4 regions of the Serratia sp. YWN4 genome follow, and region 1 is predicted to be linked to each of the others. Evidence: predicted binding sites of a transcription regulator. Region 1 holds the regulator's gene; each other region holds the start of a gene.
The links. Region 1 encodes PurR, which represses purine synthesis genes. Its sites were predicted from a motif close to CANGCAAACGTTTGCNTG; they were not measured.

Region 1 (4,216 bases):
GCAGCGATACCCAGCAGCACCGCAAAGATCGCTCGCCAACCCAGGTGATTCAGCAGCCAGGCACCGATCAGCGGGGCCAATGCTGGGGAAAGTGCAACCAATGGCATGATAGTGGCGAAAATACGGTTAACTTTGCCATCGCGATAGCGATCCACCACGATGGCCTGCCAGGTTACGGCGGCAGAGCAGACTCCAATTGCCTGGATGAAACGCAATGACCACAATTGAACGGCATTTTGCACCCATAGCATCCCCAGGCAGCCGAAAGCAAACAACGCCAGGCCAAACAACAGAACTGGCTTGCGGCCCAGCTTATCGGAAAGCGGCCCCCACACCAGTTGGGCAAAGGCGAAACCAGCCAGAAAGATACTCAGGCTGGCGCTGATGGCACTGGCGGAGATTTGCAAATCCTGTTGCATGGCACCAAAGGCGGGCAGATACATATCGGTGGCCAGATAACCCAGCATACTCAGGCCAGCGAGATAAAACATAAATCCAAAATTTTGCATGGTATTTCTCATTAATATTTCTTATTGCAGGTTTTTTAGCGCCGGCCAGTGTATCCGGCTGGATCTCTGCTTGTGAAACGGTAATATTTGCTAAGTGCTATTAAAAAAATTGAAGGCAAAAAGAGATGTGGTCTGAATATTCACTCGATGTGGTTGATGCGGTAGCGCGCACCGGCAGTTTCAGTGCGGCAGCACAGGAGTTGCACCGTGTGCCGTCTGCGGTGAGTTATACCGTGCGACAATTGGAGCAATGGTTGGCGGTGCCGCTGTTTGAACGCCGTCATCGTGATGTGGAATTGACGCCTGCCGGGGCGCTGTTTGTAAAAGAAGCGCGTACTGTTATCAAAAAAATGCTTGATACACGCCGTCAATGTCAGCAGGTGGCTAATGGCTGGCGCGGGCAGCTAAAAATCGCAGTGGATATTATTGTTAAGCCGCAGCGCAGCCGCCAACTGGTAGTGGATTTTTATCGCCACTTCCCCGATGTGGAACTGATGGTGCAACCGGAAGTGTTTAACGGCGTGTGGGACGCGCTGGTGGATGGCCGGGCTGAGATGGCTATCGGGGCCACGCGCGCGGTGCCGGTGGGCGGTGGTTTTGCCTTTCGCGATATGGGCTTTATGAACTGGCTATGTGTGGTTAGCGCGTCACATCCGTTGGCCAGCCTGAGCGGTTTGCTGCGCAACGATCAACTGCGGCCTTATCCCTCTCTGTTGTTGGAAGATACTTCGCGCAACTTGCCCAAGCGAGTGACTTGGTCATTGGATAATCAGCGGCGGCTTACCGTGCCCGATTGGGTTTCCGCCGTAGACTGCTTGCGCAGCGGGTTGTGTGTTGGCATGGTACCAGCGCATCGCGTGCTGCCGTTAGTGCAAAGCGGGGAACTGGTAGCCTTGCAATTGCAGGAGCCGTTTCCCGCCAGTGCCTGCTGCCTGACCTGGCAGCAGAACGCACAATCACCGGCGATGGCTTGGCTACTGGAGTATTTGGGGGACAGTGAAACGCTCAACCAGGAGTGGCTGAGCGAAGAGACTAGCGGCGATAATCGATGAACGGGCCATCGGCCACGGAACGGCGCTCGATCAGTTTTGGATGCACTTCAATCACTTGGGACTCTTCACGCTTGCTGATAATGCGATCCAGCAGCATGGTGAAAGCCATTTCCCCCAGGCGCTCTTTCGGCTGGTGGATGGTGGTTAGCGCCGGGGTGAAATAGCGCGCGTTACGCACGTTATCGTAACCGATCACCGAAATATCCTGCGGGACGCGCAGCCCCAGTTCGTCGGCGGCACAAATCGCCCCCATTGCCATAATATCGCCCCCGCAGAATACCGCAGTAGGACGGTGCTTCTGCGACAGGATCTGGTGCATGGCCTTGTAACCCGAATCGGGTTCAAAATCCCCTTGGACGATCCACTCTTCACGCACCTCAACATTGGCCTCTTGCAGCGCCTTCAGGAACCCCTGATGGCGGCCGCCGCCGGTGTTGCGTGACAGTTGCCCTGGAATAGCGCCGATATCACGGTGGCCACGCTCCAGCAGATAACGACCAGCCAGATAACCGCCCTCAAAGGCGTTATCGATAATGGTGTCGGTAAAATCACCGCGTGCAGCACCCCAATCCATCACCACCATTGGGATATTGCGATAATCCTCCAGCATGCCCAGTAACTGATCTGGGTATTCCGAGCACATCACCAGCAGGCCATCAACACGCTTTTGCGCCAGCATCGCCAGATAGGCCTGCTGCTTGTCGAGATTATTGTGTGAGTTACAGAGGATCAGGGTATAGCCTTTGCTGTAGCAACTGTTCTCTACCGCTTCGATTACTTCAGCAAAGTAGGGCGCTTCACTCGAGGTCGCGAGCAAGCCGATCGATTTGGTGTGGTTAACCTTGAGGCTGCGTGCGACGGCGCTCGGGGAGTAGTGCAGATCTTTGATCGCAGCCCGAACGGCCTCTTTTGTTTCTTCGGCGACGAAACGCGTTTTATTGATGACGTGCGAAACGGTGGTAGTGGAAACGCCAGCGCGTTTGGCTACATCTTTAATCGTTGCCATCTAAAGAATGACTCCTGAACCCACAGGTTATGGTATGTGAGTATGATGTTAATCGTTTGCCTGCGTAGATCTCTCTCCAGATAAGCGGAAGCTGAGTTTTTAGTGCTGAGTTCGTAAGCCGCTTAAACAGGAGGGGCATTTTGCCGGTACGCAGTTGTGAACTGCGGATTCTGTCCCATATCGACGCAAAGTGGAAGATCTATTCGGCATTATAACGAGGGAAATGATAACAAGATTTTAGTCACGAACTGTGTGAAAATGATTTGACGCATTAATCATGTGGATTTTATGCTTAGTGAAGCCAATCTGATAGGGAGTCGTTATGGATACCGATTTGAAGATGTCATTGATTACCACCGTTTGTGCTTTGGCAATGATTATTGTTTTCGGTTTTATCGCCGCATTGAACTGATTCATACCAAGAAATAATAAAGGCGCAGCATGCTGCGCCTTCAGACTGCTGACTAACCCCACTTCTTCAGGTGGGGTTCTTCTTTTTTAGCGACCGCAGGTCGCGATCGCGATATTTTTCCATAACCCCGTCATTGGCGACTTCTGTTCGCCCAAGGCACCTTTCTGGCCTTCCCAAGACGCTTTCCACCACCGGTAAAGACAATAAAGAAGCGCCAGCAGCGCCATCTTTTTCATATTCTGCGCTGTGGCCGCCAGCAGGCACTGCATCTGCACTTTTGACAGTCCACGGAACCGCGCATACCGATGGCCATGGTGCTGTTTCGCATCCGCGAAGCTTCTCTCCACCGTCTCTTTGCGCCGCGCGTAGATTTTCTTGCCCCATTTCGTCAGCCGTAACCTGTTGGCTTCCTCTTTCGCCTCTTCCCACACATGCCGCGTTATCGTTTTCTGTGCCTTGCTGTTCTGCGTACATTGCTGCCTCTGCTCACAGCGCTGGCACACTGCCGGGTCTGAACGGTAATGCTGATAACCGTTACGGTCTGTCGTGCTATATATCAGCAATTCGCCTGCCGGGCACACATACACTTCCCGTGCCTCATCATACCTGAAGTGCTTTTTCTGGAACTCATTCTGACCTTTGTGCGGCCGCCGATAGCCGGGAACCAGCGCGATACCCATTTCCTGTGTCAGATGGCACACCGCGGCGGTGAAGTAACCCGCGTCCACACCCACCGCCACCGGCTCCAGACCGAAGCGCTCTACCTGCCGCTCAAGTCGCCCGATAAAGGGCTGGCTATCATGGACATTGCCCGGTGTCACATGCGTATCCAGGATGATGCCGTGCTTCCCGTCCACCGTGCGGTGGTCCAGATAGAAGAAGCCCTTCGGTTTGTTATCCCGGTGCATAAAGCCGCTTTCCGGGTCGGTGGTGCTGACTTTGGTGTTCTTAACGGCGACGCTTTCTGGCGTCTTTTTTACGGCGGGCAGCGGCTTTTTTTCGTGCTTCCTCCTGTCGGCCTCCACGGCAGCATCAAGCTGCTCCAGATATTCACTGACGCCCACCGGACGTTCTTCATTCACTGCCTTGCGAGGGTTGGCGTCAGCTTTCAGGTGGGTACTGTCGGTGTAAAGAACACGCCCGTTGGCCATGCCGCGGCTGAGAGCCTGTTCCACGATGTGGTCAAAAATCTGCTGGAAGACGTCGCTGTGGTTGAAGCGGCGGAGGCGGTTCTGGC
Region 2 (4,216 bases), 860 kb from region 1:
ATGCCCGTACCCATCTGGTGGCTGAACTGGCAAAACGGCCGTTTGCCCTGACGCTGCTGGCGTTGGTGGAGGGTAATGGAGCCGGGTTGGCCAACTGTTTTGAAGGTTTTTCCACCTTCAGTTGCCAGCCGTTGCTGAATATTCACGATCTGGCGGTTGCCTCTGCTTTTCGTGGTTTGGGCATCAGCCAGCATCTGCTAGCGGCGGTAGAGGTTGAAGCGCGCCAGCGTGGCTGTTGCAAGATCACGCTGGAAGTGCTGGAGGGGAATGCAGTGGCGCAAGCCAGCTATCGTAAATTTGGTTTTGCCGGTTATCAATTACAGGAAACGACGGGGCGTGCTTTATTCTGGCAGAAAACACTGTCATGAAAAAACCGGGCGCAGCAGCCCGGTAAAGTAATTCAATAAGAGAAATTTGCAGTGGTGGTTACATATTAAAACTGATAGGTCAGAGCCACAGCGATCACGTTATCCGTTTTCAGCCCCAGCTTATTATCGCTGTTGAGCCGATTGATTTTATAATCCACATAGGTGGACATGTTTTTATTGAAGTAGTAATAGCTCCCGACATCAAAATATTTTACCAGATCGGTATCGCCGATATTTTCAATATCTTTAGCTTTGGACTGTACGTAAGCCAGCGATGGGCGCAGGCCAAAATCAAATTGATATTGGGCAACCAGTTCCACGTTCTGGGTTTTATTGGCAAAACCACTCACTTTGCTGGCCGCATTATTAATGGTTGCGGTACCTGAAATCGCCGTCAGGTTATGGGTTTCGGCATAGTTGGCCGCCAGATAGACGCTGTTGGCATCATACTTCACCCCGGTTGCCCAGATTTCAGCCTTTTCACCCTTACCGTAACTGCTCAACTTCTGGCCTTCGGTTCGGTTAGAGGCTGCATAGGCAGCACCAAAAGTCAGGCCATCAATGATTTCATAGCTGGAAGACAGACCGAAACCATCACCATTGGCTTTGCTGAGGTTATCGCCGCGATCGTTCTCGTTTTTCCCCTGATATTGCAAAGCAAACTTCAGGCCATCGACCATACCAAAGAAGTTGCTGTTACGGTAGGTTGCCACGCCGGTAGTTCGGCCGGTCATAAAGTTGTCGGTCTTGATAAAGGAGTCTGCACCAAACTCCGGCAACATGTCGGTAAATGAGCCGACATCATAAATGACGCCGTAGTTACGGCCATAATCAAACGAGCCAAAATCTTTCATTTTCAGACCGGCAAAACCGAGGCGGGTTCTGGTGTCTCTTGTGCCATCAGCTTCGCTGTGGTTGGCCGCAATCTGATATTCCCACTGGCCATAGCCGGTCAGCAGATCGTTAATTTGTGTCGCACCTTTAAAACCGATACGGACGTAAGTTTTATCACCGTCGCTACCGGTATCATCAGAAAAATAATGCAGTGCTTTTACACGACCATAAAAATCAAGCTTATTGCCGTCTTTATTGTAGATTTCTGCTGCCTGTGCGGCCTGAGCAATTAAAAGTGCCGGAATAATAACGGCAAGAAGATTAGGTTTCATGGTTTTCCCTGCTTTATATGATTGAAAGACGCTTATCATCAGTTGTGTTACGGCTTTAATGTGCTGCCTGATCGTTCGCAACGCAGCATTTTTACCGTAGTTGTGTGATCTATTTATGACAGATTATTTATATCTGTATGGCAGGGGGAAATAATGTGTTGGGTTAATGCTGTTTCGGTTAAGGTTAACCACTTCCAGACTGGATTTACCGGTGCCGATCTTGCCTATTACGCCAATTATCGACTGATACTGCACCGCCTGCTACAGGTGCTTCCCTTCTCCCTCCTGTTATGCCATTTCAGTGATGCTGATATGATTTTTGATAGATAAAAACGATCAATACGGTTTGATTGAACCATGCTTTTGGTTGATTATAACGATCAATATTGATTTATTGATCTGTATTATCGATAGATGTAGCATGCTAACGCAGTGAAATACGCAGGCGACGAGGTGCCTGCCGAACTGATGACTCTTCACGCTGTTTTGCGGAGATAGGCCAACCGTATTGCCTACGAGTGAGGGTTGTCTCGATATCCGTGAAAAAAGGAGGCTTCTGTATTGTTCCAGGACAACGAAATATGACGATAACCCCATCTTCAACCTTATCGACGGGGGCTTGCCAAGCCCTGTTACCTGACAGTCGACTCCCCAATCTGTTGCTGCATCGTGAGCAGGTACAGCGCATCCTGGTTATCAAGTTGCGTCATTTTGGCGATGTCCTGCTGACCACACCTCTGCTCAGAACGTTGCGGGTCAATTACCCCAATGCGCTGATTGACGTCTTGGTGTATGACGGCACGGAAGCGATGCTGGCGGGTAATCGGGATGTTTACCTGGCTTATACCGTAGATCGCAGTCTTAAACACCAAAGCTGCAAGGTACAATATCGTGGTGAACACGCCCTGTGGAACAGCCTACGTAGCGCTCGCTATGACCTGATCATCAATCTGTCCGACCAGTGGCGGGCGGCCTTGTATTGTCGTTTTCTGAAACCGACCTTCAGTCTGGGCTTTCGTTATCCCACACGCCACAACCGGTTGTGGCGTGCCTGCCATTCCCTGCTGGTGGAGGTTGATGGGCATAAACAACAGCATACCGTGCTGAATAATCTCGATATTCTGGTACCGTTGGCCTTACCTACCCTGATAACCCGAGTGAAGCAGGCTTACCGGCAGTGCGATATTGATGAGGTTGACAGGCTCAGCCAGCGTTATCCTTTGACGAACTTTGTGCTGATCCAACCCACTGCCCGCTGGGCGTTCAAGACCTGGTCGATTTTGGGATTCACGCAGGTTATCAACCACCTCACCGCCAGGGGGGAAACTGTGGTGCTGACCGGAGGGCGCTCTGCGGATGAAATCGCCATGGTTGCCGCCATTCTGGCGGGGTGTACCCAGTTGCAACGGGTGGCCAACTTGGCGGGCCGACTGGACTTACCGGAGCTTGCGGCGTTGATGGATCGGGCGAAGCTGTTTATCGGTGTGGATTCGGTGCCGATGCACATGGCGGCGGCCCTGCAAATCCCCTCAGTCGTCTTGTTCGGCCCCAGTAACTTAGCGCAGTGGTCGCCCTGGCAGGCTCCATATACCCTATTGTGGGCAGGAGATTATCGCCCGTTACCCATGCCTGACGAGATAGACACCGATACCCCGGAACGCTATCTGGAGGCTATCCCGGTTGAGGCGGTCATCCGTGCCATTGATCATCAACTCGTGAACTCGGCCACAGCGTCTGCTGCACAGTGACCGACACCGTGCTCAATCCACTCTGATATAAGTCTATCGCCATGTCATCGACAAACCTGTTTTCTGCATCCCCCTTCACCCTAGGCCGTTTTCGGTTGTTTAGCTTCACCGCATTTTTACTCGGTACCTCTTTGCCAACCTCCAACGCACTGATGAATATCGCGTTGGGGCTGGTCGTGGTCTGCTTACTGTGGCAACGGGATTTTCGCCATGTGATGCCATTGCTCAAACACCCGTTGATCTGGTTGCCTGCCTTGATGTTTGCCCTGCTGGCCCTCTCGTTGCTGACCCAGCATCATGACTATGGCCCGAAGATGGTCGGTAAATATCAAAAGCTGCTATATGTGCTGCCGTTGTCGCTGTTCTTCCTGACTGACTTTCGGTTACTTACCCGGTTTATCAACGGATTCTTGCTGGCCAATGCTGTGATACTGGCCGTCAGTCTGACGTCGGGTGTCGGGCATGTCACGCTGGGCGGCCTTGATCCATTGAACCCTACGGTTTTCAAACTGCAAATAACCCAAAACGTATTTATGGCGTTCGCTGCTTTGCTGTGGCTGTCTCGTGCGTTTACGCAATCTGGCCTGAAACGCGCGGGATACGCGGTACTGGTTGGGTTGGCGACGGCCAATGTGTTGCTGATGGTGCAAGGGCGTACCGGTTACGTGGCGCTGTTGGTCGGTGTGGGGCTTTGGCTGTTGTTGACGTTACCCCGCTGGCAACGTATCGGGGTTTTCGTGTGTTGTCTGCTGGTTGCCCTGGCTCTGGTTCTGATACCGAATCGTGCTACGGAACGCCTGACGCTGGGCCTGCAAGAGATTCGCCACTGTGTGCTGGCATCGGCTGACCAGGCTTATGAGGCCTGTGACAACTCAATGGGGCAGCGTACCGCTTTCGCCCGTGAATCGTTACGCCTGATAAAACAGGCTCCACT
Region 3 (4,216 bases), 1.4 Mb from region 1:
TTGCAGCAGAGTGACACATAGCAGAAAACGCCATACCGGCCCTTCACTGAGCAACTCACGCCAGGAGCGGCTGGTTTCATTCTGGGCACGCACCTCACCCTGCGGCATCACGCTGGGTTTCAGCAGCATCCCCAGCAACATTACCAACAGGCTGAGCAGCAAGCTGTACAAAATCGCATTATGACCCCAAACGGACACCAGCTTGCCGGTCAGCGCCGAACCGATCACAAAGGCCAGCGATCCCCACAGCCGCACCCGACCATAATCCAGCGTGATCTGCCGCTGCCAGGTAGCTGCCAGCGCATCGGTCAAGGGTACCAGCGGTGAGAAGAACAGGTTGAAACCGGCAATCACCAGCATCAGCCAGGCCCAGCCGTTACCAAAACAGAAGCCAATGGCGAATGCCAGCGTCAGCAGGGCTAAAAGGCGCAGTGCGGTGACTAAATGGGAAGGATCCTTGACGCGCGGTGCAATCAGCAGGCTCCCCAGGAAACGAGCCACCAGCCCAGCCCCCAGCAAAATGCCGATAGTTTCCGGCGGGATGCCCTCACCTTTTAGCCAGACACTCCAGAACGGAAGAAAAATGCCATAAGAGAAGAAATAAGTGAAATAGCTGATAGCGAGCCAACGCGTTGATTGCAGAACCATGTTCCCTCCGGGGTGAGGGCGATACTTTGACAGAGCTCACACACTGTAGCAATCCTCATTCACCCTCAAAGGATTGGAGTGCAAAGTAGTTCACAGTTTGCTGGCAATAAGCGTAAAAAAACCCGCCGCAGCGGGTTTCTCAGTATGCAGCTCAGCGTAATTATGCGTAAACCGGCAGACGCGCACAGATATCGAGCACTTTCTTCTTGGTGCGTTCGATGGTGGCTTCGTCGTTGATATTGTCCAGCACGTCGCAAATCCAACCAGCCAACTCACGCACATCGGCTTCTTGGAAGCCGCGGCGGGTTACCGCAGGAGTACCGATACGGATACCGGAAGTCACAAATGGGCTCTTCGGATCGTTTGGCACGCTGTTTTTGTTAACGGTGATATTGGCACGGCCCAGCGCGGCATCGGCTTCTTTACCGGTCAGGTTTTTGTCCACCAGATCCAGCAGGAACAGGTGGTTATGGGTACCACCGGAAACCACTTTGTAGCCACGTGCCAGGAATACTTCTACCATCGCTTTAGCGTTGGTTGCCACTTTCTGCTGGTACACCTTGAACTCAGGCTCCATCGCTTCTTTCAGCGCTACCGCTTTACCAGCGATCACGTGCATCAGCGGGCCGCCCTGGCCGCCAGGGAACACCGCAGAGTTCAGCTTCTTGTAGAACTCTTCATCACCGCCCTTCGCCAGGATCAGGCCGCCACGCGGGCCCGCCAGGGTTTTATGGGTCGTAGTGGTCACAACATGCGCGTGAGGAACCGGGTTAGGGTAGACATCGGCCGCGATCAGGCCAGCAACGTGCGCCATATCCACAAACAGGTAAGCACCGATGCTGTCGGCGATTTCACGCATTTTTGCCCAGTCAACAATGCCGGAGAACGCGGAGAAGCCACCGATGATCATTTTTGGCTTGTGAGTCTGCGCCTGCTTGGCCAGATCGTCATAGTCGATCTGCCCTTTTTCGTCGATGCCGTAAGGCACCACGTTATACAGTTTGCCGGACAGGTTAACCGGTGAACCGTGAGTCAGGTGGCCACCGTGTGCCAGGTTCATCCCCAGAATGGTGTCGCCCGGTTGCAGCAGCGCGGTGTAAACCGCAAAGTTAGCTTGTGAGCCGGAGTGCGGCTGGACGTTGGCATAATCTGCGCCGAACAGCGCTTTGGCACGATCGATCGCCAGTTGCTCAACGATATCCACATATTCGCAACCGCCGTAATAGCGCTTGCCCGGATAGCCTTCTGCGTATTTGTTGGTCAGTTGGGAACCCTGAGCCTGCATCACGCGCGGGCTGGTGTAGTTCTCAGACGCAATCAGCTCAATATGCTCTTCCTGACGCACCACTTCCTGCTCCATGGCTGCCCACAGTTCGGCATCATAATCAGCAATGTTCATTTCACGCTTTAACATCCGGCATCTCCTGACTTAAATCACCAAATAACTACCCGTTTGGGTTCTGGGCAACAGTGTAAACTGTTTCCCCCCACCGAGGATAGGTCTTGACAGAGGTTTTTACGCAAACGATTGGCTTTAGGCGGCACAAGGCTTTGCGCCACTAAATACCCCTTTATTGGCAACGGACTTTTACTCATCATGATTGTGCGGTTTTTTCATGTTCGGTGAATCGCCGATAAACACGGGTATTTACAAGCCTGGTTGAAACCAATAACATGCATTTAAAATGCATCATTTAAAATCACCCCAAGGAGCGATTCCATGCTGGATAGCCAAACCATCGCCACCGTAAAATCCACCATCCCTCTACTTGTCGCAACCGGCCCGAAACTCACCGCCCACTTCTACGATCGTATGTTCTCCCATCACCCTGAATTGAAAGATATTTTCAATATGAGCAATCAGCGCAACGGCGATCAGCGCCAGGCTTTGTTTGATGCCATCTGCGCCTACGCCAGCAACCTGGAAAATCTGGCGGCACTGCTGCCAGCGGTAGAGCGCATTGCGCAGAAGCATGCCAGCTTCAACATTCAGCCGGATCAGTATCAGATTGTCGGCAGCCATCTGCTGGCAACGTTGGACGAAATGCTCAGCCCCGGCCAGGAAGTGCTGGACGCCTGGGGCAAAGCCTATGGCGTATTGGCGAACGTTTTTATCCAGCGCGAAGGCCAGATCTACCAGGAAAGTGAAAACAGCAACGGCGGCTGGCGCGATCTGCGTGCATTCCGCATCGTCAAAAAGCAGCCGGAAAGTGAGGTGATTTGCAGCTTCATGTTGGCACCGGTAGACGGTGGCAAGGTGGCAGATTTCAAACCGGGTCAGTATCTGGCGGTGTATATCAACGATGCCAGCCTGGAACATCAGGAAATACGCCAGTATTCACTGACCGCTGCGCCAAACGGCGAATATTACCGTATCGCGGTAAAACGTGAGGATCAGGGCGCGGTTTCCAACTTCCTGCACCAGCAGGCCAAAGAAGGTGACATCATTCATATCGCGCCGCCACACGGTGATTTCTTCCTGGAAGTTGAGCCCACCACGCCGGTGGCGCTGATTTCCGCTGGCGTTGGCCAGACCCCGATGCTGGGCATGCTCAATAGCCTGCACAAAAATCAGCATCAGGGCGAGATTCATTGGCTGCATGCCGCAGAGAACGGCGCGGTTCATGCCTTTGCCGACGAAGTAGCGGAGATCGCCGAGCGCATGCCAAACCTGAGCCGCCATGTCTGGTATCGGGAACCTGGTGCAGATGATGTGGCAGAGCGTGATTACCACCGCCGTGGCCTGATGGATCTCAGCACACTGCGTGCCACCTTGAATAACCCGCAGATGCATTACTACTTCTGTGGCCCGGTGCCGTTTATGCAGTTTATTGCCCAGCAGTTGCTGGCGATGGGTGTGGCAGCCGAGCGTATCCACTACGAATGCTTTGGCCCACATAAGGTGCTGTAAGAGTACAGGGTGCGGCACAAACCAAACCGCACCCTGCTTGTTTTACTGTGCCTTCAACGCACGGGCCGCCTTAACCTGCTCAGCCGTAACTGGCGCAGCCTGATTTCCCCAACTGCCACGGATATAACTCATCAACTCCGCAGCGTCCGAATCGGTCAGCACCCAACCATAGCCCGGCATGATCACAGTCGTTCCCTGCTGGGTAATTGGGGTATGTGCGCCTTCCAGCACCACTCGCAGCGCAGTCAGCGGATTCTCTGCCGTCACCGTCAAGTTGCCTGCCAAGGCAGGAATTACATGATCACTGCCCCGCCCTGCGTCACCATGGCAGGTTGAGCAATAGGTGGCATAGGTCTGCCTGCCAGCTTCCAGGGTGCTGAGCGCGGCAAACGGCACCCTAGCCGTTTGCGATGCTGCCGCCGTCAGGCTATGCAGGTATAGCGCAATGCTGTTCAGATCGGCATCGCTGAAATATTGAGTACTGTGAACCACCACCTCGCTCATTGGCCCGGCCACCGCCGCATGTTGGCTGCGCCCGCTTTTCAGCAGGGAGAACACTTCATCCTGCTGCAACCCGCGTATGCCCGGCGCATACCAGCCGTCCAGTTCTGCTCCGCTCAGGAACTCCGGCGTTTTATCGTCCAGCCCTTTTTCCTG
Region 4 (4,216 bases), 1.2 Mb from region 1:
AGGGTGCCAAGGCTTGCAATGCCTGCTGTAACGATGCGGCATCGGGATCGTTGAGATTCAAGTGCCCAACCTTGCGGCCTGCGCGCACCTCTTTCTCATACCAGTGCAGATGCACCAGCGGCAGAGCCAGCCATTGCAGATTCACCGCCGTGCCAATCAGGTTGACCATCACCGACGGCGTATTGACCACCGGCGTGGGCAGTGGCAAATCAAGAATGGCACGTAAATGCAGTTCAAACTGGCTGATCGATGAACCGTTCTGCGTCCAATGCCCGCTGTTGTGTACCCGTGGTGCCAGTTCGTTGATCAACAGGCGATCGCCGACGATAAAGCACTCCATCGCCATCACGCCAACGTAGTTCAATTCATTGAGGATCGCCGACAGCATCTGCTCAGCCTGCTGCTGCAACGCCGGGTTTGGCTGCGGCAGAACCACGCTGGTGCGCAGGATGCCGTCTTCATGCAGATTGTGGGTCAACGGATAGAACACCGACCGGCCATCATGGCCGCGCGCGCCCACCAGAGACACTTCGCCAGAGAAATTGATCCCCTGTTCGACAATACATTCGCCGTAAGCATCGGCCGGTAACTGGTTTTGCTGGCCTGGGCGTAAACGCCACTGCCCACGACCATCGTAACCGCCGACGCGGCGTTTAACGATCGCCAATTCACCCAAATTGGCAAACACCTGTGGCCATTGATCGCTGCTTGCCAGCAGTTGCCACGGGGCGGTAGCCAGATTAAGTTGATCGAGCAGTTGTTTTTGCGTCAGGCGATCGGCCAAACGTGGGAAAATATCGCGGTTGACGAAGTTGCTGTGGGTGGCGAGTTCGCGCGTTAGCGCGGTTTCTGGCCAGCGTTCGATCTCGGCGGTGATCACGCTGTTCTGATAGGGTACCGCTTCCGGTTCGGCGTCGATGCCTACCGGATAAACCGCAATCCCCAGTGGTTCGCCAGCCTGACGCAGCATGCGCCCCAGTTGGCCATTACCCAGTACGCAAACCGGCTTCATGCTTCCTCCCGCGGGTCTGGGTTATTCAGCACATCGTCAGTTTGCGCTTGACGCCAGGCGGCTAAACGCTGTGCCAGTGCTGCGTCGTGCAATGCCAGGATTTGCGCCGCCAACAAGCCAGCATTCGCCGCACCGGCTTTACCAATCGCCAGCGTGCCGACGGGAATGCCGCGTGGCATCTGCACTATCGAATACAGGCTGTCGACGCCGCTCAACGCGGCGCTTTGTACTGGAACACCCAGCACCGGAACCAGCGTTTTCGCCGCCAGCATGCCCGGCAGATGCGCTGCACCACCGGCACCGGCGATGATCACATCCAAACCCTTGGCGCTCGCCTGTTCGGCAAAGCTGAACAGTTTGTCTGGCGTGCGATGGGCGGAGACGACTTCGACATGGAACGGGACATCGAGCATAGTCAGGACTTCGGCCGCAAACTGCATGGTGGCCCAGTCACTTTTTGATCCCATTACAATTGCGATTTTAACCTCAGCATTGGTGGCTGAAGCAGCGTTGGCTCCCATGTGGGTATGGCTCCTGTCGTTGTACAGATGTCGGCCCGGCAGGCCGGATGAGGGCCTAGAGCATATCATGAGTGTATGGCGAGGAAAACGGTTGCGTCGTGGGTTTTGCCGTCAAAAGTACCGAATTGTCAGAAAGGGAATGCGATCAGTTCAACGGCTTCTGGCGTCACTTTAATCATTGAACCTTCCACATGCCAGGCTCCTAGCACCGCACGCTGGGCCTTGCCCGTACTCAGCGTAAGCGGATGGATCGCTGGGCGATGGGTGTGCCCGTGGATCAGCCAGTGTACGTTGTGGTGCAGCATCGCTTGCTCAACGGCCTGTGGATTAACGTCCATGATCGCTTCAGACTTATACTGATTGGTTTGTTGGCTGCGCGCGCGCATTTTGGCGGCGATATTCAGACGCCAGCGCAACGGCAGAACCAGAAACAGCTTCTGGATCCAGGTGTTATGCACTTTACGGCGGAATTCCTGATACGCTTGATCGTCGGTACACAAAGTATCGCCGTGCATGATCAGGATTCTGCGGCCATACAGCTCAACCACCTGTTGTTCCGGCAGCAGGATCATGCCGCTGGCCTGGGCGAAACGCTCGCCGAGCAAGAAATCGCGGTTGCCGTGGATAAAGTAGCAGGGGGTGCCAGCCAATTGCAGCGCTTTTAACGCCGCGGCGATTTCACCGTGCAAAGGTTCAGGATCGTCGTCACCAATCCAGGCTTCGAACAGATCGCCCAGAATGTATAACGCATCGGCGTGAACGGCTTCACGCTGCAAAAAACGCAGAAAACCGGCAGTGATTGCCGGTTCCTGTGCGCATAGATGCAAATCTGCGATAAACAGTGTGCTCATGCGGCGGCGATTACTCGCTGATGGTAACGCTGGTGATCACCACATCTTCCACCGGCACGTCCTGGTGCATGCCGCTGCGGCCGGTTTTCACGCCTTTGATTTTGTCGACCACGTCCAGGCCTTCTGCCACTTCGGCGAACACGCAGTAACCCCAACCCTGGGCGTTTTCGCCACGGAAGTTCAGGAAGTCGTTATCCACCACGTTGATAAAGAACTGTGCGGTAGCAGAGTGTGGATCGTTGGTACGCGCCATCGCCAAGGTGCCACGAGTGTTTTTCAGGCCGTTGTTGGCTTCGTTTTTGATGGTGGCTTTGGTGTCTTTCTGACGCATGCCAGCTTCAAAACCACCGCCCTGCACCATAAAGCCGTTAATCACACGGTGGAAGATGGTGTTGTCGTAAAAACCTTCACGGCAGTAGCTCAGGAAGTTTTCAACGGTAACCGGCGCTTGCTCAGCGAAGGTTTTGATAACGATGTCGCCGTGATTGGTGTGGAAAGTAACCATAGTTTAGTCCTAACAAGATGAAGTGAGATTTCACATCTGAGGTGAACGATCAGACCGGCTTTATAACATATCTCAATGAGTGAGTCAGCAATCGAACCCATGGGCGGAACTCTGATTTTATGCCGCTTTCTGTCGCTGAAATCAGCAATCCTTGGGCTTAACCTTGCATTAGCTCAGCCTTTCGGGTTTCAATACGTGGGTTAACCCGATCAACATTGCACACCACGGAATACCCTGATGCTAAAGATCTTCAATACCCTGAGTCGTCAAAAAGAGGAATTCAAGCCTATTCATGCCGGTAACGTGGGCATGTACGTGTGCGGGGTAACCATTTATGACCTGTGTCACATCGGCCATGGGCGTACCTTTGTGGCTTTCGACGTGGTGGCGCGCTACCTGCGTTATCTCGGCTATTCGCTCAACTATGTGCGCAACGTCACCGATGTGGACGATAAAATTATCCGCCGCGCGGCAGAGAACGGCGAAACCTGCGATCAACTGACCACGCGGATGCTGGCAGAGATGCATGCGGATTTTGATTCGCTGCTGATCGAGCGCCCGGATCTGGAACCGCGCGCTACGCACCACATCCATGAAATTATCGAGATCACCCAGCGTTTGATCGCGCGCGATCACGCGTATGTCGCCAGCAACGGCGATGTGATGTTCTCTATCGACAGCGATCCAGACTACGGCTTGCTGTCGCGTCAGGATCTGGAGCAGTTGCAGGCCGGGGCGCGTGTTGAAGTGGATGACGTGAAACGCAACCCGATGGACTTTGTGCTGTGGAAAATGTCCAAACCGGGCGAACCAAGCTGGGAATCCCCGTGGGGCGCTGGCCGCCCAGGCTGGCACATTGAGTGTTCGGCGATGAACGGCAAACAGCTTGGCACCCATTTCGATATTCACGGTGGCGGTTCCGATCTGATGTTCCCGCACCATGAGAACGAAATCGCCCAGTCCAGCTGTGCGCATGACGGCCCGTACGTCAATTACTGGATGCACTCCGGTATGGTGATGATCGATAAAGAGAAGATGTCCAAGTCATTGAACAACTTCTTCACCATTCGCGACGTGCTGGCCTATTACGACGCAGAAACCGTGCGTTACTTCCTGATGTCTGGCCACTATCGCAGCCAGTTGAACTACAGCGAAGATAACCTGAAGCAGGCGCGTGCCTCTCTGGAGCGTTTATACACCGCGCTGCGCGGCACCGATGTTAATGTGCAGCCTGCCGGTGGTGAAGCCTTTGAAGCCCGCTTCCGCGAAGCGATGGACGATGACTTCAATACGCCAGAAGCCTATTCAGCGCTGTTTGATCTGGCGC

Region 2: the regulator PurR is predicted to act here: its motif matches at 1,977-1,994, upstream of rfaQ (putative lipopolysaccharide heptosyltransferase III).
Region 3: the regulator PurR is predicted to act here: its motif matches at 2,166-2,183, upstream of glyA (serine hydroxymethyltransferase).
Region 4: the regulator PurR is predicted to act here: its motif matches at 1,614-1,631, upstream of purE (5-(carboxyamino)imidazole ribonucleotide mutase).

Annotation. Positions count from the first base shown of each region.
Region 1 covers NZ_CM147696.1:2,600,760-2,604,975, forward strand. Annotated here, with positions in the region: gene punC (purine nucleoside transporter PunC) at 1-521, opposite strand, end outside; gene punR (DNA-binding transcriptional activator PunR) at 635-1,561, shown strand; gene purR (HTH-type transcriptional repressor PurR) at 1,542-2,567, opposite strand; gene cydH (cytochrome bd-I oxidase subunit CydH) at 2,890-2,979, shown strand; gene ACX9GT_RS12420 (IS1182 family transposase) at 3,066-4,216, opposite strand, start outside.
Region 2 covers NZ_CM147696.1:1,743,960-1,748,175, forward strand. Annotated here, with positions in the region: gene ACX9GT_RS08230 (GNAT family N-acetyltransferase) at 1-368, shown strand, start outside; gene ompC (porin OmpC) at 434-1,534, opposite strand; gene rfaQ (putative lipopolysaccharide heptosyltransferase III) at 2,116-3,282, shown strand; gene ACX9GT_RS08245 (O-antigen ligase family protein) at 3,324-4,216, shown strand, end outside.
Region 3 covers NZ_CM147696.1:3,965,231-3,969,446, forward strand. Annotated here, with positions in the region: gene ACX9GT_RS18580 (3-phenylpropionate MFS transporter) at 1-648, opposite strand, end outside; gene glyA (serine hydroxymethyltransferase) at 809-2,062, opposite strand; gene hmpA (NO-inducible flavohemoprotein) at 2,369-3,559, shown strand; gene ACX9GT_RS18595 (c-type cytochrome) at 3,602-4,216, opposite strand, start outside.
Region 4 covers NZ_CM147696.1:1,385,680-1,389,895, forward strand. Annotated here, with positions in the region: gene purK (5-(carboxyamino)imidazole ribonucleotide synthase) at 1-1,012, opposite strand, end outside; gene purE (5-(carboxyamino)imidazole ribonucleotide mutase) at 1,009-1,533, opposite strand; gene ACX9GT_RS06440 (UDP-2,3-diacylglucosamine diphosphatase) at 1,662-2,384, opposite strand; gene ppiB (peptidylprolyl isomerase B) at 2,395-2,889, opposite strand; gene cysS (cysteine--tRNA ligase) at 3,127-4,216, shown strand, end outside.